2 regions of the Alkalibacterium putridalgicola genome follow, and region 1 is predicted to be linked to the other one. Evidence: riboswitches for the same ligand, from Rfam matches in the RefSeq annotation. Region 1 holds a riboswitch; the other holds the start of a gene.
The links. A riboswitch is a leader RNA that binds a small molecule or an ion and turns the genes downstream of it on or off. The one in region 1 is predicted to bind S-adenosylmethionine.
Positions count from the first base shown of each region.

Region 1 (16,152 bases):
TGTACCTATTTTTTGAGTCATCTTATGTATAGTCGTATGGCTCAATGAAAACGGCGTAAGCAGATCAATCGCTTCTTCGGCTTTGCGATAAGTTCCATCAGAAGCTATTTGAGCTGCTTTCATTTCGACAAGAGGAGAATGGCGTTTACGTGGCTCTAGGCCGACAGCTTGATCAAAAGGAATGACACTTTTTTCGCCTTCTTTTCGCATACGATGTCTTGCAATCTCTACAGGACCAACGGTCATGTGAAGTGTACGCTTAGGTATACTATCAATTTCATATCCCTGCTCTTTATATTTCGGAAGCAGTTCTAAATCAATCTGTTTAAAGGCTGCGTTAAGCAATTGTTGATTCACCTGTTGTAAAAGTCTTTCCAGGGCTAATTCTCCTTCTAATAATGTGGAAGAATCCTTTATCGTTTCGATGATTTCTGTTATAATTTCATTCATAAGAAGACCTCTTTCTCTAGCGTTGTCGTTATCTCTAGATTAAGGGTCTTCTTTCTTTTTGTCTAGGTCGGATTTTCCCTCTTCCGACATTTATTTTACACATAGGTGAGCAGGCTCTTCTCTTTAGAAAGCAGTCTTATTGCACCCCGCTTGCCAGGCCATTGATAAAAGCAAAGAGTAGTCAGGACCTATGAAGACATTTTGCTTGAAGTGCTTAGTCACCGACCTGATCTGCATTGAGTTCGACAATTTTATATGAAATCTGTTTGCTCAGAACTTTTATGGGACTGAGTAAGACATTTCAGCGTAAAAACTGTCCGCTCAGAACTTTTATAGAGCTGAGCAAGACATTTCAGCGTAAAAACTGTCCGCTCAGAACTTTTATAGAGCTGAGCAAGACATTTCAGCATAGAAACTGTTCGCTCAGAACTCTTCAATGACCTGAGTAAGACATCATTACTCAAAAAGTGTTCACTTATTTGCGGTTAGGATCGTGAGCAATACATTTTAGAGTTTATAATGCTCGCTCGTCGATTTCTTAATGGCTGAGTAAGACATTTTGCTGATTCATGTGCTTACCCAGTGAGACCCGGCATAGTGAGCATGACATTTCCCCAGGAGCCTCAAGACACTGAATAGAAAAAAGATCAGTCAAGAAGTTTACCTTCATTGACTGATCTTATAAAATTAACTTTTATTTAGCATATTCAACTGCTCTAGTTTCGCGTATAACCGTTACTTTAATATGTCCAGGATAGTCCATATCATCTTCGATTTGTTTACGTACATCTCTAGCTAACTTGGATGCCATGCTGTCATCCAATTCATCTGGTTTAACGATGATTCTAACTTCTCGTCCAGCCTGAATTGCATAACTTTCTTTAACACCTTTGAAGCTGTTAGAGATTCGCTCTAGATTTTCAAGTCGTTGTAAATAATGCTCCAAGGATTCACTTCTTGCGCCCGGTCTGGCAGCAGAAATAGAATCTGCCGATTCGACTAAGACAGCAATGACTGAAGTTGCATCAACATCACCGTGGTGAGATGCAATCGCATTGATAACTGTTTCATTTTCCTGATATTTCATTGCTATTTGTGCGCCGATCTCAACATGCGAACCTTCTACTTCACTATCTAGTGCTTTACCTATATCGTGAAGCAAGCCGGCACGTTTCGCCAGTTGAACATCTTCGCCTAGCTCAGCAGCCATTACACCAGCAAGTTTTGCGACCTCGATTGAATGATTCAATACATTTTGACCATAACTTGTTCTAAAGTGCAAACGTCCGATAATTTTCATCAAATCAGGGTGGATCGAGTGAATACCAAGCTCAAACATGGCTTCTTCACCGATTTCTCTAATTCGTTCGTCCATTTCTTTTCGTGATTTTTCTACAGCTTCTTCAATCCTGCCTGGATGGATACGTCCGTCAGAGATCAATTTCTCTAACGCCATCTTAGCCACTTCTCGTCTAATCGGATCATATCCGCTTAGAACGACAGCTTCAGGTGTATCATCGATAATCAGGTCCATACCAGTCAGACTTTCAAGCGTTCGGATATTACGTCCTTCGCGTCCGATAATACGTCCTTTCATATCATCATTCGGCAGATTGATGACACTAACAGTCGACTCAGTGACCTGGTCGGCAGCACAGCGCTGGATCGCTTGAGTGACAATGTTTTTCGCTTTTCTATCAGCTTCAACTTTTGCCTGATCCTCATAACGTTTCACCATGATGGCCATATCACGTGTCAACTCTTGTTCTGCTTGTTTGAGCACGACAGATTTTGCCTCTTCTTCTGATAAACCTGCAATACTTAGAAGTTTTTCGTTCTGCTCTTCTAATAAGTCTTTTGCAGCTTGCTCCAGCTCTTCCACTTTTTTCTGACGAGCAGATAGTTTATCTTCTCTGCTTTGCAATGAACTTTCTCTTTTATCTATAGTAGTCTCTTTACGCTCCATGTTGTCTTCACGCTGCGCAATTCGGTTTTCTTGACGAGACACTTCAGATCGGCGTTCTTTTAGCTCCCACTCAATTTCTGTTCGATAAGAATGGATTTCTTCCTTTGCCTCCAGCAACGCTTCCTTTTTCAAAGTTTCAGCTTCTTTATTTGCGTCTTCAATAATGTCTTCAGCTGTTTGTTTAGAATTAGCTAATCTTTTTTCAAAATTTTGTTTCGTAAAATAAGATCCTGCGACTAAACCAATAATTAAAGTAACGATAGCGGCGGCTGTTGAAAGTATTATCTCCATCTCATCACCTCCGTATCATTATTTAGTTTTTCATGCAATAAAAAATAATCAGATATCTCATTAACTGATAATATCATATTTAATTTGTAGTACACGATGACGTTTGCTTTAATAAATAAAGCAACATACTACTCTAATTTTATAGTTCTTTCGTTCTTCTGTCAACATAGATTTTACTCTGCCCGTTTTATTTCAATGATGAGACTGACAAAAACGGCGTTTTCTCAAAAAAAGATTGAATTCCTATCTCACCCGGTAAGCGAGTATAGAAATTCAATCCAGAGATCAATCTATCAATCTAATTCTAAGGCTTCCGGTGCAGCTTCTGCATCTTCTGCACTTTCTTCAACAGGAAGTTCATCACCGACACCATAAGCCGTTCTGACTTTTTTCTCGATCTCGATTCTTAATTCAGGGTGGTCCTTAAGATACTGTTTAGCATTTTCTCTACCCTGTCCGATTCTTTCATCACCATAAGAGTACCATGCGCCGGCTTTTGTGATAATATCCACTTCTGCACCCATATCAACGATTTCTCCGATTTGGGAAATACCTTCACCATACATGATATCGACCATAGCTGTTTTGAATGGGGGCGCGATTTTATTTTTAACTATCTTGATTTTCGTACGGTTCCCTGTCATATCAGAACCGGATTTAATGGATTCACCACGTCGGACCTCTAAACGAACGGTAGAATAGAATTTCAGCGCACGTCCACCAGGTGTTGTTTCCGGGTTACCAAACATAACGCCGATTTTCTCACGGACCTGGTTAATGAATAAGGCGATCGTCTTCGTTTTATTGATAGATCCGGAGAGTTTACGCAGTGCCTGAGACATCAAGCGTGCCTGCAAGCCCATATGAGAGGCACCCATTTCTCCATCGATCTCTGCTCTAGGAACCAGTGCCGCTACCGAGTCGATAACAACGATATCCACCGCTCCACTTGAAACCAGGGCATCGGCGATTTCCAGCGCCTGTTCCCCTGTGTCAGGCTGAGATAAAAGTAATTCATCGATATTTACACCTAATGCAGTAGCATATTTTGGATCCAAAGCATGCTCCGCATCGATAAACGCGGCAATACCGCCATTGGCCTGAACAGATGCAATAGCATGGAGTGAGACCGTCGTTTTACCGGAACTCTCGGGTCCATATACTTCAATGATCCTTCCACGAGGATACCCGCCTATACCTAGAGCTACATCCAATGCGAGTGAGCCACTTGAAACACTTTTGATCTGTGTATCGACTTTTTCTCCCATTTTCATTATAGAACCCTTACCGTAAGCTTTTTCTATTTTTTTCAGTGCTGTTTCTAACGCTTTTGCTCGATCATCTGCCATTTATTTTCCTCCTGTAATCATCACTATCTAATACGAGATTATCTTGTTCTTTACTCTCTATATTTTAAGCTTCAAGGAGTAAAAAATCAAGTGTTTTTCGAACATTTATTCGCTTTACTGATCTTCGTCATAATTTAGCCGTTTTTCGATCGGCTTATCTAATATAAGACGTCTTACCATATCATGAGCATTCAGAACAGCGAGTCGCCGGTTTTTGTTGCGCTTGTAACCGAAATGAAAATGCTTGGCAAAGGAGGTGTTTCCCTTGTATGACAGGCCAATATAAACAGTACCTGGTATCTGCCCTTCCAAAGACCCCGGACCTGCTACACCAGTCAAGCCCACTCCAATATCTGCCTCAAACATTTTCCTGGAATTTTCAGCCATTTCTATGGCACATTCCGGGCTGACTACTCCAAAGTTGTCGATGGTTTTTTGAGAAACATTTAAAACATCATGTTTTTTTTCTGTACTATAAGTAACTATGCCTCCTTCAAATACTGAGCCAGCTGATATATCCGACGTAATCGAGCTCAGAAAGGCTCCGCCAGTCAGACTTTCTGCTGCAGTAATGGTCAAGCCCTGCTCCATGAGTAAATCTCTTACAACTTCATCCAGCTTTTTTTCTCCATAGCCAAAAAAGTAATCAGTCAGAGGTTCCAGTATCTGCGACTCGACTTCATCAATGCACTGGTTACCTTCTTTTTCCGTTTCTGCCCGTGCAGTGATCCTTACAGTTATTTCTCCCTCATTGGCATACACAGCTACTGTAGGATTTGTCTGACCTTTAACTACTGCTTCGATTTTCTTCGCTAACTGAGCTTCAGTTATGCCGAAAAAGCGAAGCACACGTGACACAAGGACCTGCTTGTCAAGAAGCCGTTTGATCAGTTCATCTTTCAAATGATTCTCGACCATAGGTTGAAGTTCATCAGGGGGCCCTGGAAGTAGGACATACTGATGGTCACCATGATCCAGCATCATACCTACAGCTAGTCCTGTATCGTTTTTCAGCGGAGTGGACTCAGCCAGTATCAGTGCCTGGAGCTGATTGTTTTCAGGCATTTCAAAATCTGAGTTCTTGTGATAAGTAATGATCCGGTCCTCTGTCTCCTCGTGCAGGATCAGATCCATATCCAAATGATTAGACATCGTCTGTTTCGTGATATCGTCTTCTGTCGGTCCCAGTCCTCCTGACAGAACAATCAGATCCGCACGTTCTTCTGCCTCTTTCACAGCTGCAGTCAGGCGGTCGGGGTTATCACCAACAGTGACATGATGATAGACTTCTATTCCCAATGCCGCCAGTTCCCTGGATATAAAGGCCGCATTCGAATTCACGACCTGCCCGAGTAAAAGTTCTGTTCCGATCGAGATGATTTCAGCTCGCACTGTGATTCCTCCTAATATAACTATTGTCCAGTTAAATAATTTCTCACTTTTTATTTTAGCATAAGCGCAAACTTTTTTTCGATTTTAGCTATTTCAATTAAAAAAGCTCAAAAAGTACAAATGACTTTTCGAGCTTCTTTTTTATTTAATTTTCATCTTGAAAATGTTCCTTTAAAAACGAAACGGGCTTCATAGAAATATAAAACACCCGAGTAGATGGTGAAAAATAGACAGATGTATAATAACAAGATACCTACAGGGATCCCTGTAAAGGCAAGCGGAAAATCATCCAGGAATAAAAAGATGATCGCCAGCATCTGTGTATTTGTTTTTATTTTACCAGGCCAGCCGGCGGCCATGACCTGCCCACCCTGCTCTACCAGCAGCAGACGCAGACCGGTCACCGCCAGTTCACGGGAAACAATGATGGCAACGATCCAGGCTGGAGCCAAAGAAAATTCGATCAGGAAGACCAGCGCCGTCATGACCAGCATTTTATCAGCCAGAGGATCGGCAAATTTGCCGAAGTTCGAGACGATATTCATTTTTCTTGCTAAGTATCCGTCCAGCCAGTCAGTAAAACTTGCTATTGAAAAGACGATAGTTGCAATCAGATAATTGATTTCTATATTTGAAGAAAGTATTTCGAGAGTTCCCCATTCAAAGGGTAAAACCAAAATAATGATAAAAATCGGAATTAAAAATATACGAAAAAGGGTTATTTTATTCGGTAAATTCACTGTCAAAACCTCCGGATTCCTAAAAAACAGACCAGTTGTCAAGCTTCAAACACTGGTCTAAAAGGACTGTTTATTCAAATTCTATAGTAACTTCTTGTCTCACTGCTTCAGCTTCTGACGTGTTATATGGCACTTCCTGTCCGTTCAACTCGATAGTCGTGACAGCAGCATTCCCTATAACGATACTTACTTCAGCTACATTCTCGTCAAAGGAACCTGAAAGGGATTCACCATCAGCGATGAGCCCTGAAGCTGTTTCCCCGTCGATAGTGATGCTTGACCAGGAATCGCCGCCTTCAGCATTCAAAATAATGGTCTGTTCAGAAGGATGTGGTCCGGATACAGTGTATGTTGTGGACGTTTCTGTACTGCTGACTTCAGTCAACGTCTGTGACTGGTCTTCAACAGACTCTTCTTCATCTGCAGTTTCTTCAGTATCAGTGTCAGTCTGTTCGTCATTCACTTCTTCAGTTTCAGATTCTTCCTCCGGATCACTAGCAGCTTCCTCATTGTCATCCACTTCAATGACTGTTGAGGGTTCGTCTTCATTGATAAAAGAATCAAGGTCAGAATCGCTACCCGTTGTAATGGCCAAATATATTGCAAATACAATCGCAATAACCAGCAGAACGATAAGCAGCGTCGGAAGACTATCTCTAAGAGTAGCTACAAAGCCACTGTTTTTAGTTTTTGATCGTGTCTGTGTTTTATGAACACTTTTTGAGTAATTACTGTTGTTGGTCTGAGGTAACGCATCCATATGTTCTCTTATCAGATCGTCACCATTTAAACCGACAGAATCAGCATATTGTTTGATGAAAGCACGAGCATAAAAGTTGCCGGGCAAAACATCAAGGTTGCCTTCTTCAACAGCGATTAAATAGCGTTTTTGAATTTTAGTCTTTTGTTGTAAGTCATCAAGTGTGTATCCTTTTGCTTTTCTTGCTTCTTTAAGTTTATCTCCTATTTCGTTCAATCGATTTCACCTACCTAGCATAATACTTTAACGAAATATTCTGATTGAGAAAAATACTAAATGAAAGATTCCATTTAATCGGATCCCATCTCTCAAAGTATACCATACGAAATAAAGCGAGTATAGAGCATCCAAAGGATTAAAACTAAAGGTTTTTTAAAATTGTTTTACAGACTTTTTAATTATTCAAAAATGAGTGAATCATCAGTTCGAACTTATACGTCCCTCAATCCTCAATCCATCTTTGGTTTGACTGTAAAGACAGAAATACGTTCAGATTTAAAGTAATATTCAGCAACCACCTTCAACTCTTCAAAAGTAATCGACTTCAATACAGAGAGATAGTCAAAAACAGAGACCTTATCAGAGGGCAGGTCGATAAACTGATGCGCGATGTAACCAAGAGAATTCAGATCCTGAATGTATTCACCGATCAGTTTGTTCTTTACTATAGAATAGTGTCCAAACGTCAAATCAGGATTTAAGCCAGTATTCAACAGTATATTTTGAATACTTCCAGCCAGCTCTTTTGGATTTCTGGAATCTCCACCTATACTGACATAATCAAATCCTCTCTCAAAAACATAATCATAACTGAAACTATCATCGATCAGGTTATCATTATACAAGGATAAGTAAGTAGCCGAGGTTTCACCAAAAAGTAAATCCAGGATAATTTCCATACAAATGACATGCCGGAAAGCTTCTCTCTCATTCAACTTATAGTAATGACCTTTGACCCCCACACTTACCTTCGCCAAGTTTACGGATAAATGAACTTCTCTGGACTTTGTGATCGGCTCTTTTGCCTCAGTTTTTATACGGCGCTCTATTTTCATTGGCAGTGGAAAGACTTTCTTTGTCTGATTATCCTTGATCCATTGAAGTGTTTCAGCTGGATCTATGTTCCCGACTATGATCATCTGCATATTGTCTGGATGATAAAATGTCTGATAATTCTGTTTCAACATCTCTACAGTAACTGACTGAACACTTTCAGTTGTCCCTGCAACATCAATACGTACAGGATGCTCAGGATATAAGTTTTCAATCAATCCTTGGGTCAGGGCCCACTCCGGATCATCTTTATACATTTGGATTTCCTGTGATATGATACTCTTTTCATCTTCAACTGATTGATGAGAGAAGAAAGGGTCTTGGATGAAATCCAGAAGCGTTTCGATATTTTGCCTGCCATTAGTGGTAAACGAGCAAAGAAAGGCCGTCTTTGTATTACTTGTATAGGCATTTACTGATGCCCCTTGAGAAGAGAATACCTGTGAAATATCTCCTTTCCTGGTCTCAAAAAGTTTATGTTCCAGAAAGTGTGCGACACCGTAAGGAAAGGCATGATATTCTCTTTCTCCTCTTGGTATGAATCGATGGTCAATGGATCCATATTCAGTAAACAAAACAGCGTAGACACTATTATAGTCACTTTTCGGTACAAGCTTAACGGTCAGTCCGTTTTTTAATCGTTCACTGTAAATAACCTCATTTAATTCTGCGTATGTCTTTATATCCACTAGTTGTTCTCCCCAATTAAATTAAATATCGCTTCAAGATTTATCGATTCTGCCAGATGAGACACGTCTTCTCTCTCCACACTGTCGATCCTTCTTATCCAGTCTTTTATGGTCAAATCCCCTTTTCCGATCAAAGACAAACTGTAACGATTCTCGATCATTGCATGGGGAGAATCATCGATTTGATGCAGTTCACTCTTAAGTAATTCTTTTGTCTGAAACAGCTCATAATCTGTAAAACGCCCCTCACGCATTTCCTTCAGTTGTTGCAGTATGATTGTCTGAGTCTTTTCCATATCCTTAAATTCGATACCTGCTTCAACAGATAATAACCCTCTAAATGCATCGATATCACTTGAAATGGCATAAGCGATATTTTCTTCTTCTCTTATAGTCTGAAAGAGCTTTGAATGAGTCATCCCGCCAAACAGTCCATTAAACACTAAACCTGTGCAATAAAAATCCTCTTGGTAATAGACAGGTGTCGAAAACCCCATAGTCAGTATAGTCTGATTGATATCATGACTCTCTGTTTCTTCTTTTAACTCTCTATGTCTATTTAATTTATAAAAAGGGTCTCTCCACTCAGGGTCTCTAGGATGAAAATCAAATGCCTGCAAGGATGAGAGGACTTCCTGTTCAGACACATTTCCCACAATAAAAATATCGATTTGATCTTCATGGATCATTTTTAGATACGTCTCATAAACTTCTGATGAAGCCACATCATTCAAATCAGAAATCTGGCCATAGCTCAGCATTTGATGCTCAGGTGAATCAAAATACAATGTGTTCAATTTATCATCTGCATACACTGCTTTATCATCGTACCTTGATAAATAGTCATCTCTTAACTTTTCTACTTCTCTTTTAAAAGTGGCATCATGAAATGCCCCATTATATACGTTAGGGAAAAAAATCACCTGACGCATAAAATCCATCACCTTTTCAAAAACACCAGTTTCTTGAATGATTTCCTCATCTATACAGTCCATGTGTAGTGATAAAACATGGTAGTTGCCATATCGTGAAACATCAGTAAAAAAACTTGCTCCATACAACTCACTTAGCTTTTTTCTAAAGTCTATCTGTGTCGGGTAATATTTACTGTTGATATCCATCATATTGGCTAATAGCGTGCGCCTGGTGATCTGATCAGCTCCAAGTGGTGATCTGAATTTCAGTTGTATCGATAAAGTCTTGAATTTAGTCGTAGGTAGAATATGCAAGTATATTCCCTGTTTTAGTTTTATCATATTTTCCTCCGTTAAGATGCTGATCAATTCTAATTTAAAGTACTAAAAATACGGGATCCCTTAAGAAATCCCGTATCCCAGTGACTTTATTTTACGAACCTGACCAGTTCATCAACTTTATCTGTCTCTTCCCATGGCAGTGAAATATCGGTTCTGCCAAAATGACCGTATGCAGCCGTTTGTCTGTAGATCGGTCGTTTTAGATCCAGCATTTTTATGATTCCGGCTGGTCTCAAATCAAATATGTCTCTGACAGCATTGATCAATACTGAGTTAGCTACCTTCCCTGTTTCGAAAGTGTCAATAGAAATGGACACCGGTTGAGCCACACCGATTGCGTAAGCTAACTGCACTTCAACTTTCTCAGCCAGATTTGCAGCAACTATATTCTTGGCAATATACCTTGCAGCATAACTCGCTGATCGATCGACTTTCGTGGCGTCTTTACCAGAGAAGGCCCCCCCGCCATGACGTGCATATCCACCATAAGTATCCACAATAATCTTTCGGCCTGTCAAGCCGGCGTCTCCCTGTGGCCCTCCTATGACGAAGCGACCTGTTGGATTAATATAATACTTAGTATTTTCATCGAGGTATTCTTCAGGAATAACTGGTTTGATCACTTTTTCCAATATGTCTTCCTTAAGTATTTCATAAGTGATATCCGGATGATGCTGAGTGCTGATAACAATAGCGTCTACACGGAACGGTTTATCGTCTTCATCATACTCAACGGTCACTTGTGCTTTACCATCAGGTCTGAGGTAACCAAGTTCCTTGCTTTTTCTCACTGATGCCAGCTGTTTTGTCAGTTTATGACTTAAAGAGATTGGAAGAGGCATCAATTCCTCTGTCTCATTCGTTGCATAGCCAAACATTAGTCCTTGATCTCCGGCACCTATCTTATCTAATTCATCATGAACTTTAGATTTATATTCTACCGAATCATCAACACCCACTGCAATGTCGGGTGACTGATCATCTATGGAAACGAGCACCGCACATGTATCCGCATCAAAACCATATTTGGCTCGGGTATAGCCAATTTCTCTGATCGTATCTCTTGCAACTTTCTGCATATCTACATAGGTTTCGGTTCGGATTTCTCCCGCTATCAGTACAAGGCCAGTCGTCACTATCGTTTCACAAGCGACGCGGGCTTCCGGATCCTTAGTGAGTATCTCATCTAAAATAGCATCACTGATCTGGTCTGCTATTTTATCCGGATGTCCTTCAGTAACTGATTCAGAAGTAAATAGTCTTTTTTCTGTCATTTTTATTCCCCCTTAATTTGCGGTTACAAGGCTTCCGACCGGTTGTGGCCGTCCTATCGGGAATTCATTGTAAACCTCTACCATTTTAACATATAATACATCAATATTCATTGAAATTTAAATAAGATTCAGTATCAAGTCGCCTTATTATTTAACTGGAAAATATGGTAAAATGAAAAAACAGTTCAAAACAAGTTCTTTTGAAAGTAGTGAATACATGTCTCAAAACCATACCCTAACCAAATTCGATAGACTCTATCCATTGACCACAACAATCATAGGCGCTCTATTTGCATACATGCAAACTGAAATTGCAATACTGCCTTTAGCGGTATTGATGATCTATACAACTACACAAGTATTGTTAAAGCGACTACACGATCATCCAGAATCTGAAAAAGTAAGAGCCTTCGTTATATTTATGAATGTTGTGATTTTACTTTATTTTAGTATGCGTTTTTCTTTCTTTCTCTTACCTATTTTTCTGATTCTGACATTCTTTATACAGACAAAGACAATTTTTAATACCATGAAGCTACAACACCTGTATACTTTTCTGTACTCGTATGTAACAGTCATCATCTTCAATCTATTGTCCTATTATCTCCAGGTCCGTTATCTCTCATTATCAGTGACTTTAAAAATAGCTGCCGTTGTCACAACATTTTTACTAATTACAGCACTCGTTAAACACTTTCTAAAACGAAAAAGTACTTGATAGACAAAAAAAGGTTGTACAATAAAAGACGTTGGTGAGAGAGAATCTCACTAACGTCTTTTTGTTTATATTAGAAAACAAGTGAGTTCTCCTGTAGAATAATAGTCGACGAAAACATCACCTAAGGAGGAACTCACTTGCCTACTTCAAATGATATGCGAAACGTTCTAGATATTCAAGATAAACATCTAACTTTTTCCGATAATTGCGTCACCAAAGGTGACTTCAAGGGGAGAAAATGTAAGTTCATTGACTGCACATTGTCCTACGTCCCTAAAGGATGTGCACACTGCGAGGCACCCAATGTAGGGTTCAGTATCTATAAAAACGGCACTCAGACCTCTCGGGTAACCTTTCCCATGGCAGGAATTTTGCCTACATACTTACGTATCAGAAAACAGCGCTTTATGTGCAAGGGCTGTGGTAAAAGTTTTACTGCTCGAACTCCCGTCGTTGAACGTAACTGCTTCATCTCGAACTACATAAAAGCACAAATCTTGACTCAATCCGGTGAAACCCGCTCAATCAAAGATATAGCCAAGCACACTAATGTCTCAGAAGCGAGTGTTCAACGTGTCCTTACAGCGGAAGGTGAACGTTACCGTCCACATTATCATTCACTTCCCAAAAACTTGTCTTTTGACGAATTTAAATACGCCAGTGGGCGCATGGCCTTTGAATACATTGATGCGGAGACGGGCGATATTCTGGATATCTTGCCAGCTAAAGACAGTCGTCATGTCACTCAACACTTTTTATCACGATACAGCCTCAAGCAAAGAAGTGAAGTGAAGACGATAACGATAGACATGAATGCCAGTTATATCAGCTTCATACCCACGTTATTTCCTAACGCTCATGTCATCATCGATCGTTTCCACATCATCCAACTTATTAATCGCTCCATGAACAAGACCCGGGTGACAATAATGAACCAACTGAATAACTCAAATGGCGAAGATCAGAAAAAGTATCGACGGTTAAAACGCTACTGGAAGAAGCTACTTAAGAAAGAAAAAAATATTACTTACACGACCTATACCTTCTACCGTCTTTTCGGTCAACGAACAGAAGCAGCAATCCTATCGGAAATACTGAATTATGATTCAACTCTCAAGACCACTTATAATTTGTATCAGTCCATCATCGCGGCCGTTGAAGCGAACGACTTTGAACAATTGTCGGCTATATTGAATCAGCCCTGTTCACCGGATGTGTCCCCTCAAATGAAGACAAGCTTACGGACATTGAGAAAACATCTAAGCGCGATATGCCATACATTTATTTATCCGTACAACAACGGACTGATCGAGGGCATCAATAATAAAATAAAGGTCCTGAACCGAGTAGCCTACGGCTACCGCAACTTTGCCAATTACAAAAATCGAATCATATTGCACTTCAAGCTTAATCAACAAATAGAACAGAAATCTGTCAAAAAAAATGAAGAGCACACATCAGCTGCCTAGGTAGCTGAGATGTACTCTCCGATAACTTAAAAATATTTAGCTATTATTCTTCACCAACGTTAGTTGACGTAGAACCCAAAAAAAAGACGACAAGTAAGAGGCGGATTGCCAGTTACTGTCGTCTTTTTTGTATGATGGCGCAGGACAGAGTCGAACTGCCGACACACGGAGCTTCAATCCGTTGCTCTACCAACTGAGCTACTGCGCCAAATAAAAAAACGGTCCCGACGGGAATCGAACCCGCGATCTCCTGCGTGACAGGCAGGCGTGATAACCGCTACACTACGGGACCTTTTTTCATAGGTAACACTCCAGTCTAACGACTGAGTGTATCATGCTTGTAAGCTTCTGAAGAAGCAACAATCATTTTTAAAAGAAACACTGTGGACTTACGTCCAAGTGTATCATGCCTGTAATCGCTGAAGCTTCAACAGTCATGAATATGAGACACTGCAGTCTAACGACTGAGTGTACCATGCTTGTAAGCTTCTGAAGAAGCAACAATCATGGCAAAGGAGGATGTGGGATTCGAACCCACGCGCGCTTTGACACGCCTGACGGTTTTCAAGACCGTTCCCTTAAGCCGGACTTGGGTAATCCTCCATGTAAAATAATATACAACACCTCAAGTGTTGTATGATGACCCCTACGGGATTCGAACCCGTGTTACCGCCGTGAAAGGGCGGTGTCTTAACCGCTTGACCAAGGGGCCTTGCATATACAAAAGAAAAAACGGAGAAGGAGGGATTTGAACCCTCGCGCCGGCTAAACCGACCTACACCCTTAGCAGGGGCGCCTCTTCAGCCACTTGAGTACTTCCCCATACCAATAATAATTATTGATATAAATGGGCCTAAGTGGACTCGAACCACCGACCTCACGCTTATCAGGCGTGCGCTCTAACCGGACTGAGCTATAGGCCCCAAATAACTTTATTATACATTTTGTATAAAGCGGGTGAGGAGAATCGAACTCCCGACAACAGCTTGGAAGGCTGTGGTTTTACCACTAAACTACACCCGCATATCAACGGTCCCGACGGGAATCGAACCCGCGATCTCCTGCGTGACAGGCAGGCGTGATAACCGCTACACTACGGGACCTTGAAATGCTTTAATTCGGACACACTGCGAGCTGACGCTCGAGTGTATCATGTCTGTAAGCTTCTAAAGAAGCAACAGCCATGACATTGCGGAGGCAGGACTCGAACCTGCGACCTCCGGGTTATGAGCCCGACGAGCTGCCAACTGCTCTACTCCGCGATAATAGTAATGGTTAAAATGGACCTTGCAGGACTCGAACCTGCGACCGAACGGTTATGAGCCGTTTGCTCTAACCAACTGAGCTAAAGGTCCGCTTCCATAGCGGCGGAGGGAATCGAACCCACGACCTCACGGGTATGAACCGTACGCTCTAGCCAGCTGAGCTACACCGCCATTTTAACACATCGGGAAGACAGGATTCGAACCTGCGACCCCCTGGTCCCAAACCAGGTGCTCTACCAAGCTGAGCTACTTCCCGTACTTTCTTTGTTACATGCACCCTAGAGGAGTCGAACCTCTAACCGCCTGATTCGTAGTCAGGTACTCTATCCAATTGAGCTAAGGGTGCGTGATCTATTATGCATAGATGATGCCGAGGGCCGGAGTCGAACCGGCACGGAGAAAACTCTCCGCAGGATTTTAAGTCCTGTGCGTCTACCAATTCCGCCACCCCGGCCTGGGATAACTCTCAAATATAAGAATTGGAAAGCGGAAGACGGGATTCGAACCCGCGACCCCCACCTTGGCAAGGTGATGTTCTACCACTGAACTACTTCCGCAAAAAAAATATGCCGGCTAAAGGAGTTGAACCCTCGACCCACTGATTACAAATCAGTTGCTCTACCAACTGAGCTAAGCCGGCTTAATATTATGGAGAAACACTTATGCGGATGGAGGGACTTGAACCCCCACGCCGTGAAGCGCTAGATCCTAAATCTAGTGCGTCTGCCAATTCCGCCACATCCGCTTGCTTCTCACAATATATGAGCCGTGCTGGGCTCGAACCAGCGACCCTCTGATTAAAAGTCAGATGCTCTACCAACTGAGCTAACGGCTCTAAAAATGAAATGGAGGCTAACGGGCTCGAACCGCTGACCCTCTGCTTGTAAGGCAGATGCTCTCCCAACTGAGCTAAGCCTCCAGTGTAACATAAAAAGTAAAAGTCTGCACGGCAACGTCCTGCTTTCACAAAGGGAAACCCTTCACTATCCTCGGCGCTGGGAAGCTTAACGGCTGTGTTCGGAATGGGAACAGGTGGGTCCTTCCCGCCATCGTCACCGCACAGTGACTCTTCTTTTTATTTTTTTGAGAACTCTGTTCTCTCAAAACTAGACAGTTGATTTTACGTACACACAACGTTTTTCTACAACACCGCATCTTACCCTTAAGCCACCTTTGGTGGTTAAGTCCTCGACCGATTAGTACTGGTCCGCTCCACATATCACTATGCTTCCACTTCCAGCCTATCTACCTGATCATCTTTCAGGGGTCTTACTTCCTTAAAGGAATGGGAGATCTCATCTTGAAGGGGGCTTCACGCTTAGATGCTTTCAGCGTTTATCCCGTCCACACATAGCTACCCAGCGATGCCAATGGCTTGACAACTGGTACACCAGCGGTGTGTCCATCCCGGTCCTCTCGTACTAAGGATAGCTCTTCTCAAATCTCCAACGCCCGCGACGGATAGGGACCGAACTGTCTC
Region 1 covers NZ_CP162615.1:1,803,973-1,820,124, forward strand. Annotated here, with positions in the region: gene AB4027_RS08535 (ISLre2 family transposase) at 1-450, opposite strand, end outside; gene rny (ribonuclease Y) at 1,145-2,707, opposite strand; gene recA (recombinase RecA) at 3,001-4,056, opposite strand; gene AB4027_RS08550 (competence/damage-inducible protein A) at 4,171-5,448, opposite strand; gene pgsA (CDP-diacylglycerol--glycerol-3-phosphate 3-phosphatidyltransferase) at 5,601-6,188, opposite strand; gene AB4027_RS08560 (helix-turn-helix domain-containing protein) at 6,259-7,164, opposite strand; gene AB4027_RS08565 (M16 family metallopeptidase) at 7,398-8,690, opposite strand; gene AB4027_RS08570 (M16 family metallopeptidase) at 8,690-9,946, opposite strand; gene metK (methionine adenosyltransferase) at 10,033-11,220, opposite strand; SMK box riboswitch at 11,218-11,298, opposite strand; gene AB4027_RS08580 (ISL3 family transposase) at 12,094-13,407, shown strand; tRNA gene AB4027_RS08585 (tRNA-Phe) at 13,543-13,615, opposite strand; tRNA gene AB4027_RS08590 (tRNA-Asp) at 13,627-13,699, opposite strand; tRNA gene AB4027_RS08595 (tRNA-Ser) at 13,921-14,010, opposite strand; tRNA gene AB4027_RS08600 (tRNA-Glu) at 14,048-14,119, opposite strand; tRNA gene AB4027_RS08605 (tRNA-Ser) at 14,141-14,229, opposite strand; tRNA gene AB4027_RS08610 (tRNA-Ile) at 14,256-14,330, opposite strand; tRNA gene AB4027_RS08615 (tRNA-Gly) at 14,360-14,430, opposite strand; tRNA gene AB4027_RS08620 (tRNA-Asp) at 14,438-14,510, opposite strand; tRNA gene AB4027_RS08625 (tRNA-Met) at 14,597-14,669, opposite strand; tRNA gene AB4027_RS08630 (tRNA-Ile) at 14,689-14,762, opposite strand; tRNA gene AB4027_RS08635 (tRNA-Met) at 14,770-14,843, opposite strand; tRNA gene AB4027_RS08640 (tRNA-Pro) at 14,855-14,928, opposite strand; tRNA gene AB4027_RS08645 (tRNA-Arg) at 14,945-15,018, opposite strand; tRNA gene AB4027_RS08650 (tRNA-Leu) at 15,041-15,126, opposite strand; tRNA gene AB4027_RS08655 (tRNA-Gly) at 15,158-15,229, opposite strand; tRNA gene AB4027_RS08660 (tRNA-Thr) at 15,240-15,312, opposite strand; tRNA gene AB4027_RS08665 (tRNA-Leu) at 15,336-15,417, opposite strand; tRNA gene AB4027_RS08670 (tRNA-Lys) at 15,435-15,507, opposite strand; tRNA gene AB4027_RS08675 (tRNA-Val) at 15,519-15,591, opposite strand; rRNA gene rrf (5S ribosomal RNA) at 15,617-15,732, opposite strand; rRNA gene AB4027_RS08685 (23S ribosomal RNA) at 15,849-16,152, opposite strand, start outside.

Region 2 (16,152 bases), 450 kb from region 1:
AGTCAGCCAGTGGTATCGTGAACCTGATCACACCGACATCGGGTGTCGTTATGGGGGCGCTGGCGATCGCCGGAGTCGAACTGACTACCTGGTGGAAGTTTACCGCTAAACTGATCGGCATCATCTTCGTCGTGACCTGTATCCTCATGGCACTGGGTGTCCTGATTTTTTAAAACTTGATTCATCAGTGCGTCATAGATGCTGCTCAGAGTATGTTAGAGCAGGACGATGACTGACTGTGTCATAAGCAATCGAATAGAAACGAAAAGATCTCTGATCCGGCAGTCCTGTCGAGTCAGGGATCTTTTTTATGGATAACTTCAGATGAAATTTAAATACGATGAATGTTTTTGAGCGTTTTAGGATGATGATGATTGATTTATAACATTGCTTATGTTAGAATTCAATGGAAGAGGTGAAGAAAGTGCTTACAGATGAGAGACATTCATTTATTCTCGAGCAGCTTGAACAGAAAAGCACGCTGACGGTACAAGAGCTGGTCGAACAGCTGGGGCATTCAGAATCAACGATCCGGCGCGATCTGACGACGCTGGAGGATCAGGATAAGCTCGTCCGCATACACGGCGGCGCCAGAAAAAAACGCAAACCCGTGGATGAACCGACGATGGATGAAAAAACGGTCAAATTCATGCAGAAAAAAGAAAAAGTCAGTCAGCTGGCTGCTTATCTGGTCAATGACTTTGATGTGATCTACCTGGATGCCGGAACCACGACCTATGCCATGATCCCTTATCTTGAAGGAAAAAATATCACGGTCGTGACCAACGGTGTCCCGCATGCGGCTTTATTAACGGACTATAATATCGAGACTATTCTAGTGGGAGGGAAAATCAAACAGCGGACAAAAGCAGTCATCGGTTCTATTGCAGAACGGCAACTGGATGAAGTGAACTTTACCAAAGCCTTTATGGGCATGAATGGGGTCGACATCACTCAAGGCTTCACTACCCCTGATACGGAAGAGGCAGCCATCAAGAGAAAAGCGATCAGACAGTCCAATCAGTCGTATGTCCTGGTGGATGTATCAAAACTGGATGAAGTCAGCTTCTCGAAAGTGGCAGATATCGATGAATGCACGGTCATCACCAATCACCTGTCGGACAAACAGCAGCGTTTGAAAGACTATACTCGAATAATGGAGGCATAAAAATGATTTATACAGTAACATTGAATCCCTCGATCGATTACGTTATTTACCCCAACAGCCCGATCAAACTGGGTCAATTGAACCGGATTGAGAAGGATCAGAAAACTCCCGGAGGTAAGGGCATCAACGTATCCCGAATCCTTACACAACTGAATACAACGAATGTGGCGCTTGGCTTTGTTGGCGGACACATCGGCCAACTGCTGATCGAACAGCTGCATGACGAGAGTGTAAAGACAGACTTTACTCACATCGATGCCGATACACGCATCAATGTGAAAATCAAAGGCGGACAGGAAACAGAGATCAACGATGACGGGCCACTCGTGACCGAAGCGGACAGTCAGCATTTCTACACCAAGCTGGACAAACTCTCTGAAGATGATCTCGTCGTTATCGCCGGAAGTAAACCCAAAGGTCTGTCAGAGGACTACTACCAGCGTCTGATCGATCATGTGAAAAGCAAAAAAGCCGATTTCATCATCGATACGACCGGTGAAGAACTGCAGATGGCATTGGCTCAGAACCCGCTCTTAGTCAAGCCGAATATCCATGAACTGGAAGACTTGTATGGCGTGACATTGGATGGTTTAAGTGATATCGTCCCTTACGGCAAGAAAATGCTGGAAGCGGGCGCCCAATATGCCATCATCTCTCTTGGCGGAGACGGTGCGTTGTTCTTTATGGGCGATGACGTGTATTACAGTGCCCCTCCAAAAGGACAGCTAGTCAATTCGGTCGGTTCCGGAGATTCCATGATCGGCGGATTCATTGGTGAATACCAGAAAAATGGCGATCCATTGGCTGCCTTCAAGATGAGCCTGGCCTGCGGCAGTGCGACAGCGTTCAAGGAAGATCTGGCTAAAAAGGAAGAAATAGATAAACTCTTACCACAAATCACAATTGAAAAATGGGAGGAAAAATAAATGAAGATAAATGATGTCCTGAAAAAAGACTTGATGATCATGGATCTGAAGGCCCGAACAAAAGAATCCGCTATCGACGAGATGGTCAAACGTCTCGTGGATGAAGGAGCTGTCAGTGACTTTGATACCTTTAAAGAAGGGATCATGGCCCGTGAAGCGCAGACGTCAACAGGTTTAGGCGACGGGATCGCCATGCCTCACTCGAAAAACAAAGCGGTCAAAGAACCAGCTGTCTTATTTGCAAAATCATCCAGCGGGGTGAATTATAACGCCTTGGACGGACAGCCGGTCGAGATCTTCTTTATGATCGCTGCACCAGAGGGCGGGAATGACTTGCACCTGGAAGTGCTGGCTTCACTATCAAGACGTCTCGTGGATGCAGATGTCGTCCAGGCTTTGAAAACAACTCAGACGCCGGAAGACGTACAGACTATTTTTGACGAAAGCCAGGAAGAAGAAAAAGTGACAGAAGCGCAGGCCCATGAAGAAGGCAAGAAATTCGTCGTCGCTGTCACCGCATGTCCAACGGGTATCGCCCATACCTATATGGCGGAAGATTCATTGAAGAAAAAAGCAGCGGAGATGGGCGTCGAGATCCGTGTGGAAACAAACGGAACAGACGGGGCCAAGAATAAGTTAACAGAAGAGGAGATCAGACGCGCAGACGGTGTCATCGTCGCCGCAGACAAGAAGGTAGACATGGCTCGCTTCAACGGCAAACCTTTAGTTCAGCGTCCAGTCTCTGACGGGATCAAAAAAGCTGAAGAGCTGATCACAAAAGCCAGTACAGGCAATGCCCCTGTGTTTGATTCTGGAGAGAGCTACAGTTCAGAACGTTCATCTGAAACGGATGAAGGCGGATCTGTCTGGCAGTCGGTTTATAAAGACTTGATGAACGGGATCTCCCACATGCTGCCATTCGTTGTCGGTGGTGGTATCTTACTCGCTGTATCATTCTTATTTGAATCTTTATTAGGATCTGACAGTGTGTTCTTTACATCACTGAACTCTATCGGAGGTTCTGCTTTCCAGTTCCTTATTCCGATATTGGCTGGATATATTGCCTACAGTATTGCTGACCGTCCCGGCCTACTTCCCGGTATGGCAGGTGGTTTACTGGCCGTTAACAGTAATGCCGGCTTCTTAGGCGGACTGGTTGCTGGTTTCGTTGCCGGTTACGTGATGAACTGGATCAAGAAAATGCTCAGAAATGTACCGAAAACATTTGAAGGTCTTAAAGCGATCTTACTTTATCCAGTACTCGGTCTATTAGTTGTCGGTTTACTGATGTTCTTCCTGATCGGTCCATTCTTCGCTGTTATCAACAATGCGATGCTGGACTTCCTGAACAACCTGGGAACAGGGAATGCAGTCGTTTTAGGCGCAGTTCTAGGCGGCATGATGGCTGTAGATATGGGCGGTCCTGTAAACAAGGCAGCCTACGCCTTCTCGATCGGTATCTTTACAGATACAGGCGAGGGTGCACTGATGGCCGCGGTAATGGTCGGTGGTATGATCCCACCACTTGCAATCGCGATTTCTACAGTATTATTCAAGTCTAAGTTTACTGATCTTGAAAGACAGTCTGGATTATCCAACTTTGTCTTAGGCGCTTCATTCATCACTGAAGGAGCGATCCCGTTCGCAGCCGCAGATCCATTGCGTGTCATCGGTTCATCTATCTTAGGTGCGGCCGTCGGTGGCGGACTGACTCAACTATGGAACGTTTCTATACCAGCACCTCACGGCGGATTGTTCGTTGTCGGTATCGGAGAGAATCCACTGCTGTTCATTGTGGCGTTACTCATCGGTTCCATTATTACAGCAGTCGTTATGGGCTTATGGAAACCTCGCGTTGAAGATACACAGAAAAACGTTACCGCAAGTGATATGAACTAAGGATTGTAGTGGAAAAGGGCTTCTCTTTGGAGAAGTTCTTTTTTATTTATAGAACATGAACAAATGTTCGTGACGGCGATTTTGGGCAATGAGTCAGCACGAAGGTGAGGGAAGAGGCGTAAACAAACGTTGTTAGAAGTGGATGTATGGTAAAATGAAGGAGTATTATGAGTAAGGACCAGTAGTTTTAAATATGGAACGATCAAAGTGACAGAGTCAGCGACTATTGTGTTTTGAGATGGTCATGAGACTGACGAAATGACAGACCCAGACTTTTCTAAATGATGACCTTGTCATTTTTCCTTATAAATGACAAACTCCACATATTGTCGCATTTGACCTTGTCATTTTAAACAGAGAGTAACAGACTCATCCCTTAGCTAGCAGTGACTCGGTCGTATAGGTTAAATAATGATACAGTGACGACAGATCAGTCTTTGAGCAAGTCATAATTCCTAGTTAATGATTTATCGACGGTTTAAAAGTGTGATCAAGTCCAGTATCAGCAAAACAGCAAAAAATCAGGAGAAAAGGAGATTAAATCAATGGCGAAGCACAGGATATTTACTATGAGTTTTTCGAAAGTTTACCCAAATTATGTAAAAAAAGCAGAGAAAAAAGGCAAGACAAAGGATGAAGTGGATGAACTCATTCGCTGGCTGACAGGCTATACGCAAAAAGGCTTGGAAGAGCAGCTGGAAAAAGATAATGACTTTGAAACGTTTTTTGCCGAAGCACCTCAAATGAACCCTGCACGTCGATCGATCAAAGGTGTGATCTGCGGTATCCGTGTAGAAGAAATCGAGGATCCGCTGATGCAGGAGATCCGTTATTTAGACAAACTGATCGATGAACTGGCGAGAGGTAAAAAGTTTGAAAATATTAAACGAGACCAGATATAAGTTTCATTAAGTACTTGATAGGAAAGATCATCTGCGGATGATCTTTTTCTATTTAAAGGTTTAAGTGTAATAAAAGTATGAATAAAGAGAAGAAGTTTCAAATCGTAACTATTACGATTTGTTAAAAAATAATCACGACTATAGTAACTGTAAATCAACTTTTAAACAGTGAAGCCAACATAGACAGCCAGATGAATAAACAAATCATAATCTGAAAGCAGATGATCAAGAGTGTGTATGATGTAAAATAGAAGAAAATTCAAAGTTTTGACTTTGTCCAGCACGAGCAGCAAATAATAGATCATTTAGAAAAATACGGATCAGCGCAGATATTCAGGACGATTCTATGAAACGCTGATGGCTAATCATACGTGGATCGAACTGAAATCAGCTTGTAAAGCTTGCTGAAATGATGGAATTGAATCCGAAGTCATGCAAAGCGAGACAAACGCGACAGATGGAAATTATTACGATAGAAAATTATAAAAATAAAATCAGCAGTTTGAAATGATACGATAGACAGAAAAAACTAAATCATACATAATTATTAAATAAAACAGCTGTAAATCAGGTTGAATTGAATTCAATTCAGAACGGAATCAAGAGAGACTTGAATTTGATCTATAATGATCCCGAGAGAGGCTTATCTCATATAATCTACTTGGTATAATATATATTATGTAAACTAAAATAAAGAAAATGAAACCAGCCGTCAAGATACGTTAAAAATTGAATTAATCCCCTATTTATTGCTTTATTTTCCTATAAATTTCTTTACTTAAGATAAATCATGGATTAATCATGGATTTATGTGTTATTTATTGTCGTTAACTCAACTTAAAAGAGAAATAAATCCGAAGCGCTGTCACCGGCCTGAGACTTACAAGAAATCTATCATATATTCTGCTCGATCAGTAAAGTTGAATTTTTTTGAGGCTTTCTTTGCTGCCGATCTGATTTTATTCCAGATATTTTTATTCTTCGTATTTTCTGAATCTCACTGTATTTTTTAAAAAATTGATTCCAGTCATTATTTAATGTTTTAGACCAGAATATCTGCTGAAATGGTCAATCCATCAATAAATCCTTTATCAGATCAATGAATCATTTCAATCAGTTCAATCAGTCGATCAGTGATCCCAAAATAAAAACCATCTCGACGACGATTAGCTATAAACTTAGTCGTTGAGATGGTTTCACGTGCATTCTATGACGATTTCAGCTGTCTATACTGATACAGTACTCGAATAGTAATCACAGCGCGCCAAAAAGAGTTTCTTCGACTTTATCCAAGCGTTCCAGTGCGTCATCACGGTCACTTATCAAAGCATCCTTAATCTGGTCCAATTCGTCACGCATTTCTTCAACTTTAGAAACCCGTCTGTAAACGACAAAAATCGATACTGGAAAACGTCGGTCAATTTTCGACCTCAAAAGCGCTTCACGACGGTCCAAAGCATAATGCACATGGTTTATTCTTTCATCTAAAAACATGTTACCAACTCCTTTTCTCAATTTAAATCACAAAAAAAGCACCACTTGAAATAAAGTCGTGCCTGAAGGCGTTGGACTCATCTTTCAAGATTTCTCTTGTTGGATTTAGCACAGTGCCGGTTACGGTCTGCTGCTGAAGCTTCACAGGGCCAATTCCCTCCGCTTGCTCTTGATAAGGTGTTTATGTGATTAGCTATAAGATACCGTATAAACGCTTATTTGTCAACGTTTAAGTCCTGTCAGACATGCTGTCAGAAATAGAAAAAGAGAAGAGTCTCCTCTTCTCCCCCCTCCTCCCTCACCTCTATCCAGTTCAAGAGATGCTGATAAACTGAATGGTACAGGGTGAAGCTTTATTAAAGACTGCGGCGTATCTCATCGATCTCGTTTGAGAATTCTGGAATGATCGGTTCGAAATAAATGCCAAGCTTTGGATCACGCTCGACGGTCGTGCTGTGTCGCAGTGATTTTTCGATATAATCCGAGCTTTTAATGACCGCTTCTTTGACTGAGTAACCCAGCAGATAATAAGCGGTGATGAAACTGACTGAAATGTCACCGACGCCTTTGAACCACACATCCTCTTTTTCGTGCATATGGTAAAAAGGTTTGCTGTCCTCGGAGTAAATATAATACCCTGTCTCTCCTTCGCGCTTGTCTCTGTTTTGATAAACGCTCGTCAACACCACATTTTTTGCCCCTAAGTCACATAGCTTTTGAGCGATCTTTGGATAATCCTCCGGTCCCAAGTCGTCTGAATACGGGTAATCGGTGATCAGACAGGCTTCAGTTAAGTTGGGAACGATAATGTCGGCGTACTTAACAAGCTTGCGGAATTTCTCAGGAAAATCTTCACTGAAGCCTGCATACAGTTTGCCGAAATCAGCCATGATCGGATCGATGATGACCGGCATGGCACGATCCACAGAGTCCAGGTAATCGATCACCGTGGTTATCTGCCTGCTGTCCGCAAAGTAACCGGTCAGTGTCCCTTTGAATTGGATATCCAGATCTTTCCAGTGAGCCAGTATCGCATCAAAGGATTCATTCAAATAGTGCTTCACGATACCGGGATAACCCAAGGTATGCGTCGACAGCAGCAAGGTCGGCAGCAAGGCGACTTCGAACTGAGCTGCTTCTAAGATAGGCAGATTGGACATGCCGGCAACCTTTGCGACGCCGGGCAAGTCGTTGATCACTAATACCTGTTCACTCATATGTTTCCACTCCTTTTTTAAAGTCAGTGACCGTTAACCTTCATTCGTTAAGGCGATGACCTCTATTTCGATTCGGGCATCCAGTGGTAAAGCCCCCACTTCGAAGGCGGTTCTTGACGGATACTCCCCTTCTTCAAAGAAGCCGGCATAGACGGCGTTGAAGGCTTTGAAATCGCTGATGTCTTTTAAAAGGACAGTAGTTTTGATGATTCTATTCATACTGCTGCTGTTTTCTTCCAGGATTGCTTTGATGTTTTTCAAGGCCTGTTCGGTCTGGCTCTCGATCGTTTCATCAACGAGTGAACCCGTGCTGGGATCCATGCCCAGCTGTCCTGAAGTGTAGATCATGTCTTTCACTTGTGTTGCGATAGAATACGCCCCAATGGCTTTTGGTCCATTTTCTGCAGATAGTCTTTTCATTTTAAAAACCCCTTTTTAGTTTGATATTTTTACTCCTTCGCCTAAGCGTTCCACCTGTCGTGCGATTTCGATTTCTTCATTTGTCGGCACATTCAAGACAGCGACTTTTGCCCCTTTTTTCGAGATGATCGCTTCTTTACGCGTGTCATTCCTCTGCTCGTCTATCTCCATGCCGAACCAGGACAGTCCACTGACGATCGCCTGTCGGATGCTCGACGAGTTCTCCCCTATCCCTGCGGTAAAGACGACCGCATCTGCCCCGTTCATTTCAGCCATATAGCTTCCGATATATTTCTGAACGCGGTTGACGAATATCTCTAATGCCAGTTTGGCCCGGACGTTGCCGGATACTGCAGCCGTTTCGATATCGCGCATATCACTTGAAATACCGGACAAGCCTAAAAGGCCGGATTTGTTGTTGAGGATAGCGATCATGTCATCGACCTCATCAAGTCCAAGTTTTTCCATCAGGAATGGCAGGATAGACGGATCCACATCTCCGGACCGTGTCCCCATCGTCAGACCGGCAAGGGGCGTGAAACCCATCGATGTATCGACCGAACGTCCGCCTTCAACAGCAGCGACCGAGGCACCGTTTCCAAGATGACACGTCACGATCTTCAGATCCTCTATCGGTCTGTTTAGGAGCTCTGCCGCACGTTTGGCGACATAACTGTGACTCGTTCCGTGAAAACCATATTTACGCACGCCGTATTTCTCATAGTATTCATAAGGGATACTGTAGAGATAGTTCTCTGAAGGCAGCGTGGCATGAAAGGACGTATCGAACACAGCGACCATGAGCGTTGCAGGCAGCACGTCTTTGAATGAACGGATGACTTTTGCCTGAGCCGGGTTATGCAAAGGAGCCAGATAACCCAGCGAGTCGATCTGATCGATGACGTCTTCAGTGATCACTACAGAATCCGGGAACAGTTCCCCACCTGATGCCACTCTATGCCCTACCCCTTTGATCTCGCTGCTGTCATTAACTATCGACAAGATATAAAACAGCTTGAACAGGAGATCCACGGCTTCCTCGTGATTGGCGATATCTTTCGTCTGTTTAAAGTTTTTTTCTTCCCCGTCGGCATGATAAGCGATAGAAATGATCGAATGACTCAAGCCTATCCGTTCGATCAGTCCTTTGGCAATGACCTTTTCGTTTGGCATTTTAAAGAGCTGAAATTTCAGACTGGAACTCCCTGCATTGACCGATAGTATTTTTTTCATATGATGATCTCCTTATTAAGTTGGCATTGAATAGGAATAAGCCAGAGAGAAAGATAAAAGGTTCATTCCTCTTCTGGCTTAAACGTATTTATCTAACCGTGATGACTTACCTTAAGCTTTTTTAACTAGTTTGACTTGCTTTTTTCTAGAAGTCACGACCAGCTTATAAAGTCGGTAGGCGATGGCCACAGCATACACGCCTAAGCCGATACGTCCGGAAACAGACATCAGTACATTGATGATTTGAGCGTAAGATCCCAGGAAGCTGATACCAAAGGCAAGCAGAATAATGAGGATACCGGTGATCTTGTAACGCGTTGTGCCGCGCTCGGCAAAGTAGTCCGCTGCGATCAGAGCGATCGGTGCTGTTGTTGTATAAGAAGCAGCCACGATCATGGCGACTAAAGCAACAGCCAGTCTTGGTGTGTGTGCCATTGCGACGCTCACGTTCGGTGCAGCAGCTCCGATAACTAAACTGATGTTGGCGACCTGAGAAGTGATCATTAAGCCTGTGAGCAGTGCCAGAATGATAAAGGCAGCGGCCAGCCAGGTCACGGTTTCACGGTTGGACGCATCTGGATCAACAGTATACGTGCTGACAAAGTAAGGAACTAGGAATAAAATCAGATAAGAGTGATGCAGGACCGTTGAGACGAGCCAGGAATCACTGGTTCTGAAGACATCCTGATTTGCCAGGATAAGTTCTGAACCGCCGGCGATACCGTCAACCGGATCGATCAGGCTGATGACGAATACCAGGATCATTGCGATAAGAATAAACGGTGCAATTTTACTGATGATATCGATCATCTTCTTGAACCCGACAAGGACAGACATGATCAGCAGAAGGACAAGCCCGGTCGACCCGACGATATATGGCAGACCATAGAACTGATTCACTATCGAACCCGTTCCCGAGATGAGCTGGAGCAGTGTGAAAAAGACAAAAGCTGCCGTGTAGTAATAGACCGCTGTCCCGACATACTTTCCTAAGAACCAGATAAAGACGTCTTTAGGTTCTGATAGTTTGTGTTTCTTGGCGACAAAGATAACGACAAAGGCAAGTGCTGCGATCGAGATCTGGTTGATCACGACCCCCAGGATGCCCATGATGCCGTGCGTCCCGTACGACTGGAAGAATTCCTGGCCAGTCCCTGTCGACGCCCCGATATAATAAGCGATCATTGCACCTGTCATAGCTAAAACAAAGGACGGTCGTACACTTCTATTTTTTTCTTTCATAATAATAGCTCCTTTAAATATGATTAAGTTCAAAATAAGTGACCTTGCGTTTCCTGTCATCAGCGATCCCTTTAAAGTAGACAGATGGACTGAATACTTTATTAAAAACACGCCCGTTTGCAGGATGACGGTACCGCAAAGGGCGTATGCTGTTTTTAATAAGAGATATCTGACGGTGCAGCGAGTCGGATTCGGGTACTCCTTTGCAGTCTACACAATTTGTTTAAACAGTGAACAATTTACGTGGGAAGTTAGCCAATGTTTCATAGCCGTCTTCCGTGATAACGACCGATTCACTGATCGATACGCCGAAGTTGTCCAAGTACATACCTGGAATACAGTGGAACGTCATGCCAGGCTCAAAGATAGTTTTGTCTCCAGGACGCAGGCTGGCAGTATGCTCGCCCCAGTCAGGCGGGAAGTTGAGGCCCATTGAATAGCCGATGCGTGACTCTTTATGGAAGCCGTGTTTCTTGAGCACTTTGTTCCAGGCCGCTTCGACCATTTCTGCTGTGTTGCCAGGCTTGAACTGTTCCAAAGCAGCGTTCAGTCCTTCGATCGTGATGTCAGCTGTTCGCTTCACTTCTTCGCTTGGTTCGCCGATAGCGATCGTACGCGCAAGTGGTGAGTGATAACGCTGGTGTGCACCTGCGATCTCGACCGCTACAACAGTGTTGTCCGGATATTTCTTGTCAGACCAGGTCAAGTGCGGTGCACCGGCTGTTTCGCCTTCAGGAAGCATCGGCACGATCGCTGTATAGTCGCCGCCGAACTCTTCTGTTCCTTTGATTTGTGCGTTGTAGATAGCCGCAACGACGTCGTTTTCACGCACTCCGGCAGCCATGGTGTCGATCGTTGCCTGCATGGCTTTTTCAACGATCTTGCCGGCACGTTTCATCAGTTTGATTTCTGCTGGTGATTTCACGATGCGGACCCAGTTGACGATCAAGTCGCCGTTTTTGAAGTTGGCATCCGGCAGGCCTTTTTGCAGCTGCTCGTAAGCTTTGGCTGTGAAGTAATAGTTGTCCATCTCTAGACCGATGTTTTTCTTGTCTAAGCCGAGTTCTTTAACCACTTTAGCGACATAGTCCATTGGGTGCTTGGTCAAGCTCTGTACGTGATCATCGCTGTAAGCACGGACATGCGCTTCGTCTAAGTAAGTCGTTTTCACGACGCCGCTGAAAGCATCCATGTATCGTCCGATGAAGTAAGGCATTTCTTCGTTCACGTCGACCAGAACCATCTGATGGACGTAGAATGACCAGGCATTGTGGCCAGTCAGATAGCACATGTTTGCTGGGTCAGTGATCAAAAGGACATCGATATCTTTCTCTTTCATGCTCTTTTTCACTTTGTCTAAACGGGTCATGAATTCTTCTCTTGGAAACATTGTCATTGTATTGCACTCCTTTAAAATTGTATTTTTTATAGTTTAAGGCTGTAGATTATTTCAAGAACTCCAGGGCTGAATGGACATGGAACTTCACGCCGGTGATCAGTGTATCTTCATCGATGTCAAAGTTTGGTGCATGATGCGGATACGTGGTCCCTTTGCTTTCATCACCCGTACCGATAAAGACGAACGCACCGGGTACGTTGTTGCGGTTGATGAATTCGGAGAAGTCTTCTCCGGCAAGACAGAAGTAAGGCTGGATCTGGTCCGCTGTGGTGAAGTTAGGCAGCACGCGCTCTTTCAAGAAGGCCACACTGTCTTCATCATTGATGACTGAATAGCTGCTTGGCACGATCTCGATGTCGTAGTCGATATCATGGGCCGCACAGATTCCGTCGATCAGACGTCTGAACCGTTTTCGTGGATGCTGAGGCGTATCATCGTCGCCGTCGTACAAGTAACGCAGCGTGCCTTCCATTGTTACTGTGTTGGCTAGGGCATTATATGACCCATCAGAAACCACTTTGCCGAAAGCAATAACAGTTGGATCAAGAACGGAGATCTCACGTGTCTGCAAGGTTTGTGCTGACGTGATGATGTTCGCTGCACACGGCACGGGATCTTTGGCTTCGTGAGGAGCTGACGTATGTCCGCCGCGACCTTTCAAGATCAGCTTGAAGATAAACATTTCTGCCATGACCGGTCCGGACTGGATGCCGATCTTGCCGCTTTCCACCTGCGACCAGAGATGGACACCGAAGGAAGCGTCGACTTTAGGGTTTTCAAGGACGCCCTCTTCGACCATGAACTTGGCTCCTTCTTCTTCTTCGTTTGGCTGGAAGACGAGTTTCACGTTACCTTTCAGTTCGCTTTGGTGATTCTTCAGGACTTTGGCTGCGATCATCAGCATAGACGTATGACCGTCGTGACCACAAGCATGCATCACACCAGGGTTCTCTGATTTGAATGGCAGATCAGTCTCTTCCGTTACTGGAAGCGCATCCATATCTCCGCGCAGTAAAATCGTTTTGCCGGGCTTCGGTCCTTCGATCAAGCCAACGACACCGGTATTGAACATGCGCTGAGTCGGGATACCCAGGTCATTCAGGTATTTCTCGACGATTTCAGAGGTGCGGAACTCTTTCGTCCCCAGTTCCGGGTGACGGTGAAAGTCACGACGCAGTTCGATCAGTTCATCATGGTGAGACAAGATCTCTTCTTCTAAAACAGTTAAATCCAATACATTTTGAGCCATAGATTTTATCCTCCTGTCATATCCTTTAACTGGAGCCTGCCTGCATGCCGTAAATCTTGACACGCAGGGTCAGGTCAGCAGTTTATTTATTTTTTAGTTTGTGTTAGATAAGGGCCAGTGACTGTTCCAGGTCTTCGATCAAGTCTTCCACATCTTCGATACCCACAGAGATTCTGATCTGTCCGTCGTAGATGCTTGATGCTTCTCTTTCTTCAGGCGACATGTCGAAGTGACTCATGGATGGTGAGTGCTGGATCAGCGAGTCGACGTTGCCTAAACTTGTGGCCAGACTGAAGACTTTCATGTTGTTCATCACGGTACGGACTGAATCCATGCCGCCGTCCAAGTCGAAACTCATCAAGCCGCCGAAGCCGCCGTTCATTTGCTTTTTGGCGATCTCGTGTGTCGGGTGGCTTTCAAGTCCTGGGTAATAAACGTTCGTGATCTTTGGATGTTTCTCCAGGTATTCAGCGACCTTCATTGCGTTCTGACACGTGCGTTCCATGCGGATGCCCAAAGTCTTCATCCCTTGTGTGACCTGCCATGCACCGAACGGGTCGATGACTGAGCCAAGCGTCTGCAGATATGGCATGCGGCAGCGGTCGATGCGTTTCTTGTCGCCGACGATCACACCAGCTGTAACGGAACCATGTCCAGCCAGGAATTTCGTTGCTGAGTGAACGACCAGGTGTGCCCCGAGTGTCAGTGGGTTCTGCAGATAAGGTGAAGCGAACGTTGAGTCAACGATCAATGTCATACCTTCGTGTTCTTCTACGATGTCAGCGACAGCTCTAATGTCTGTGATCTTGAGCGTTGGGTTCGCAGGTGTTTCCACGTAGACGACTTTCGTGTTTTCCTTGATGGCGTCTTTGATGTTCTGCGGATCAGTTGTATCGACTCGAGTGATCTCGATCCCGTAGTTGTTCAGAACTTGTGCGAACAAGGTGTAGCTGCAGCCGTAGATAACATCACCGATGACAGCATGGTCGCCGGCTTTCAGTGAACTCATGACAGCGATGGAGATAGCGCCCATACCTGAAGCAACGGCCAGTCCAGCGTCGCCTTTTTCAAGGACTGCCATTCTTTTTTCCAGTTCGTCAGCGTTAGGTCCGCCAAAGCGAGTGTAGACATACCCTTCGTCCACGTTCTGGTTCAAGTGGACAGCACTATCAAAATCCTTCAGTATGTATGTGGATGTTTGATAGATCGGGCTCACGTGAGTCATGGCTGATGGCTTGTAGCTTCCTTCTACCACCGCGTGTTTTTGTGCTGAATGTAACAAGTCTGTATTCATTCCCATTTTCTATTCCTCCATTTTCGTATTTTTTAATTTGTAGTGATGGTTTATCAATTTGTCGAAATCGATAGGTCAGTATTGTTTCCGCTTACATCTTTTGATGAAAAAATTTGATTCGTTCATTATCATCTGCTTTCTTTTCTCTTTGTTTCTTTGATTAACCTTATGATATACTAACGGTAACGCTTCATCAACGTACAATAGTGAAGGAATTATCAATCGGTTTGTACTACACATTGTAGGAGGAAAAAATGTTAACTCTTAAAGATATCATGGATATGGACATCCTGAAAGACGCCACGGTAATCAATGAACCAGAAGATTTTTCAGAAGTAAAGGTTGATTATATCTCTGTCCAGGAACCTCCTGTAGAAGGCTTTGTACGTGAGAACGAGATCGTTATCTCGACAGCGGCCGCCCTGGACGATACGGCTGAACTGACCCGATTCATACAAGATGTCTATCAGGCAAAGGCTGCAGCCCTCATCTTCTCTTTCAAACCCGGTTCACAGAACGAACTCAGCCCGGACGTCATCGACTTGGCGAATGCGCACCAGCTCCCGCTAATAGAGATCCCCTGGAACGTGCGTTTTTCTGATGTCATCGAGGCTGTGACAAAGGAACTGAAAGCAAAGGACTTACATAACGAATCCACATGCATCAAGCTGCAGGAAAAACTGCTTCAGCTTTATTTTATGGATGAATCGCTGGAACATGTAGCCGAACGCGTTGCCGTGTCGACCGGTCATTCCATTAAAATTACGGATAAGCACAAAAATGAAAAAGGGCGCTACATTTTTGACGATGCAGAAGCCTTTCATGAAATAGAAATAAAAGTAAACAGCACCTTGTATGGCTATTTATATATTGCTGAATCTCCCCATACAGATGAAGAGCCAGTCGACATCGACCTTCTGAACCATTATATCAATGTCCCCCTGTCCCTCTGGTTTGAAAAAGAGGAAGTCATCAATATAACAGGGCTGAAACTCAAAAATGATTATATCTGGAAACTGGCTATCGAAAAAGACACGACACCGGAGATAGTGAATCAAGGCGTTCAACTTGGTTTCAACATGGATGCGCTCTACTTCTGTGTGCTTCTGAAGATTCATTCAGTCGATCATGCTGCGGAAAATTATAGTTCGCTGACGATAACAAAGGTCGAAAAGAAAATCATCGGTCTGCTGCAGGAGAAAAACATTCAGGCTATGATCAGTTTCAAAAACGATAGATTTATTCTGTTTCTGGAAAATCAGCCGGAACTGAATACGACGGCCCTCCTTGACGAGATCGAAAAGGTCCTTTCAGAAATGGATCCCTCATTCAGATATCACTGGGGCATTGCGGAACGCACGTCAGAAAAAAATGCCTTCCCCGAACAATACCGGAAAGCAAAAATCGCTCTGGAACAAGCACTGGACTTGAACATCTCGCGTCTGGACTTCAGGCAAAGCCGTATCACCAGCCTGATCAACCAGATGACGCCACGCCATAAAGTGCGCGAACAAGCCTATGCCCTTTTGGATGTGATCATACAGAATGACCGCTATAACGAAAATGGCATGGACCTCATCCAGACAGTGATCGTGTATATCAAAACGAATTTGAATACCAGTGAAACGTCACGTGAATTAAGTATCCACAGACAGTCCCTCCTTTACCGGTTAGCTAAATTCGAAGAACTGACTACATTGTCTCTGAGT
Region 2 covers NZ_CP162615.1:1,353,851-1,370,002, reverse strand. Annotated here, with positions in the region: gene AB4027_RS06440 (YfcC family protein) at 1-173, shown strand, start outside; gene AB4027_RS06435 (DeoR/GlpR family DNA-binding transcription regulator) at 425-1,168, shown strand; gene pfkB (1-phosphofructokinase) at 1,171-2,094, shown strand; gene AB4027_RS06425 (fructose-specific PTS transporter subunit EIIC) at 2,095-3,993, shown strand; gene AB4027_RS06420 (DUF2200 domain-containing protein) at 4,539-4,895, shown strand; gene AB4027_RS06415 (hypothetical protein) at 6,150-6,389, opposite strand; SAM riboswitch class I at 6,464-6,568, opposite strand; gene AB4027_RS06410 (pyridoxamine kinase) at 6,746-7,606, opposite strand; gene AB4027_RS06405 (Rid family detoxifying hydrolase) at 7,640-8,026, opposite strand; gene AB4027_RS06400 (acetate/propionate family kinase) at 8,042-9,259, opposite strand; gene AB4027_RS06395 (hypothetical protein) at 9,371-10,501, opposite strand; gene AB4027_RS06390 (M24 family metallopeptidase) at 10,725-11,897, opposite strand; gene AB4027_RS06385 (M20 family metallopeptidase) at 11,947-13,149, opposite strand; gene AB4027_RS06380 (PLP-dependent aspartate aminotransferase family protein) at 13,253-14,449, opposite strand; gene AB4027_RS06375 (PucR family transcriptional regulator) at 14,698-16,152, shown strand, end outside.
Region 2: it holds a riboswitch for S-adenosylmethionine, as region 1 does, so the genes downstream of both, AB4027_RS06415 (hypothetical protein) here and metK (methionine adenosyltransferase) in region 1, are expected to answer to the same signal.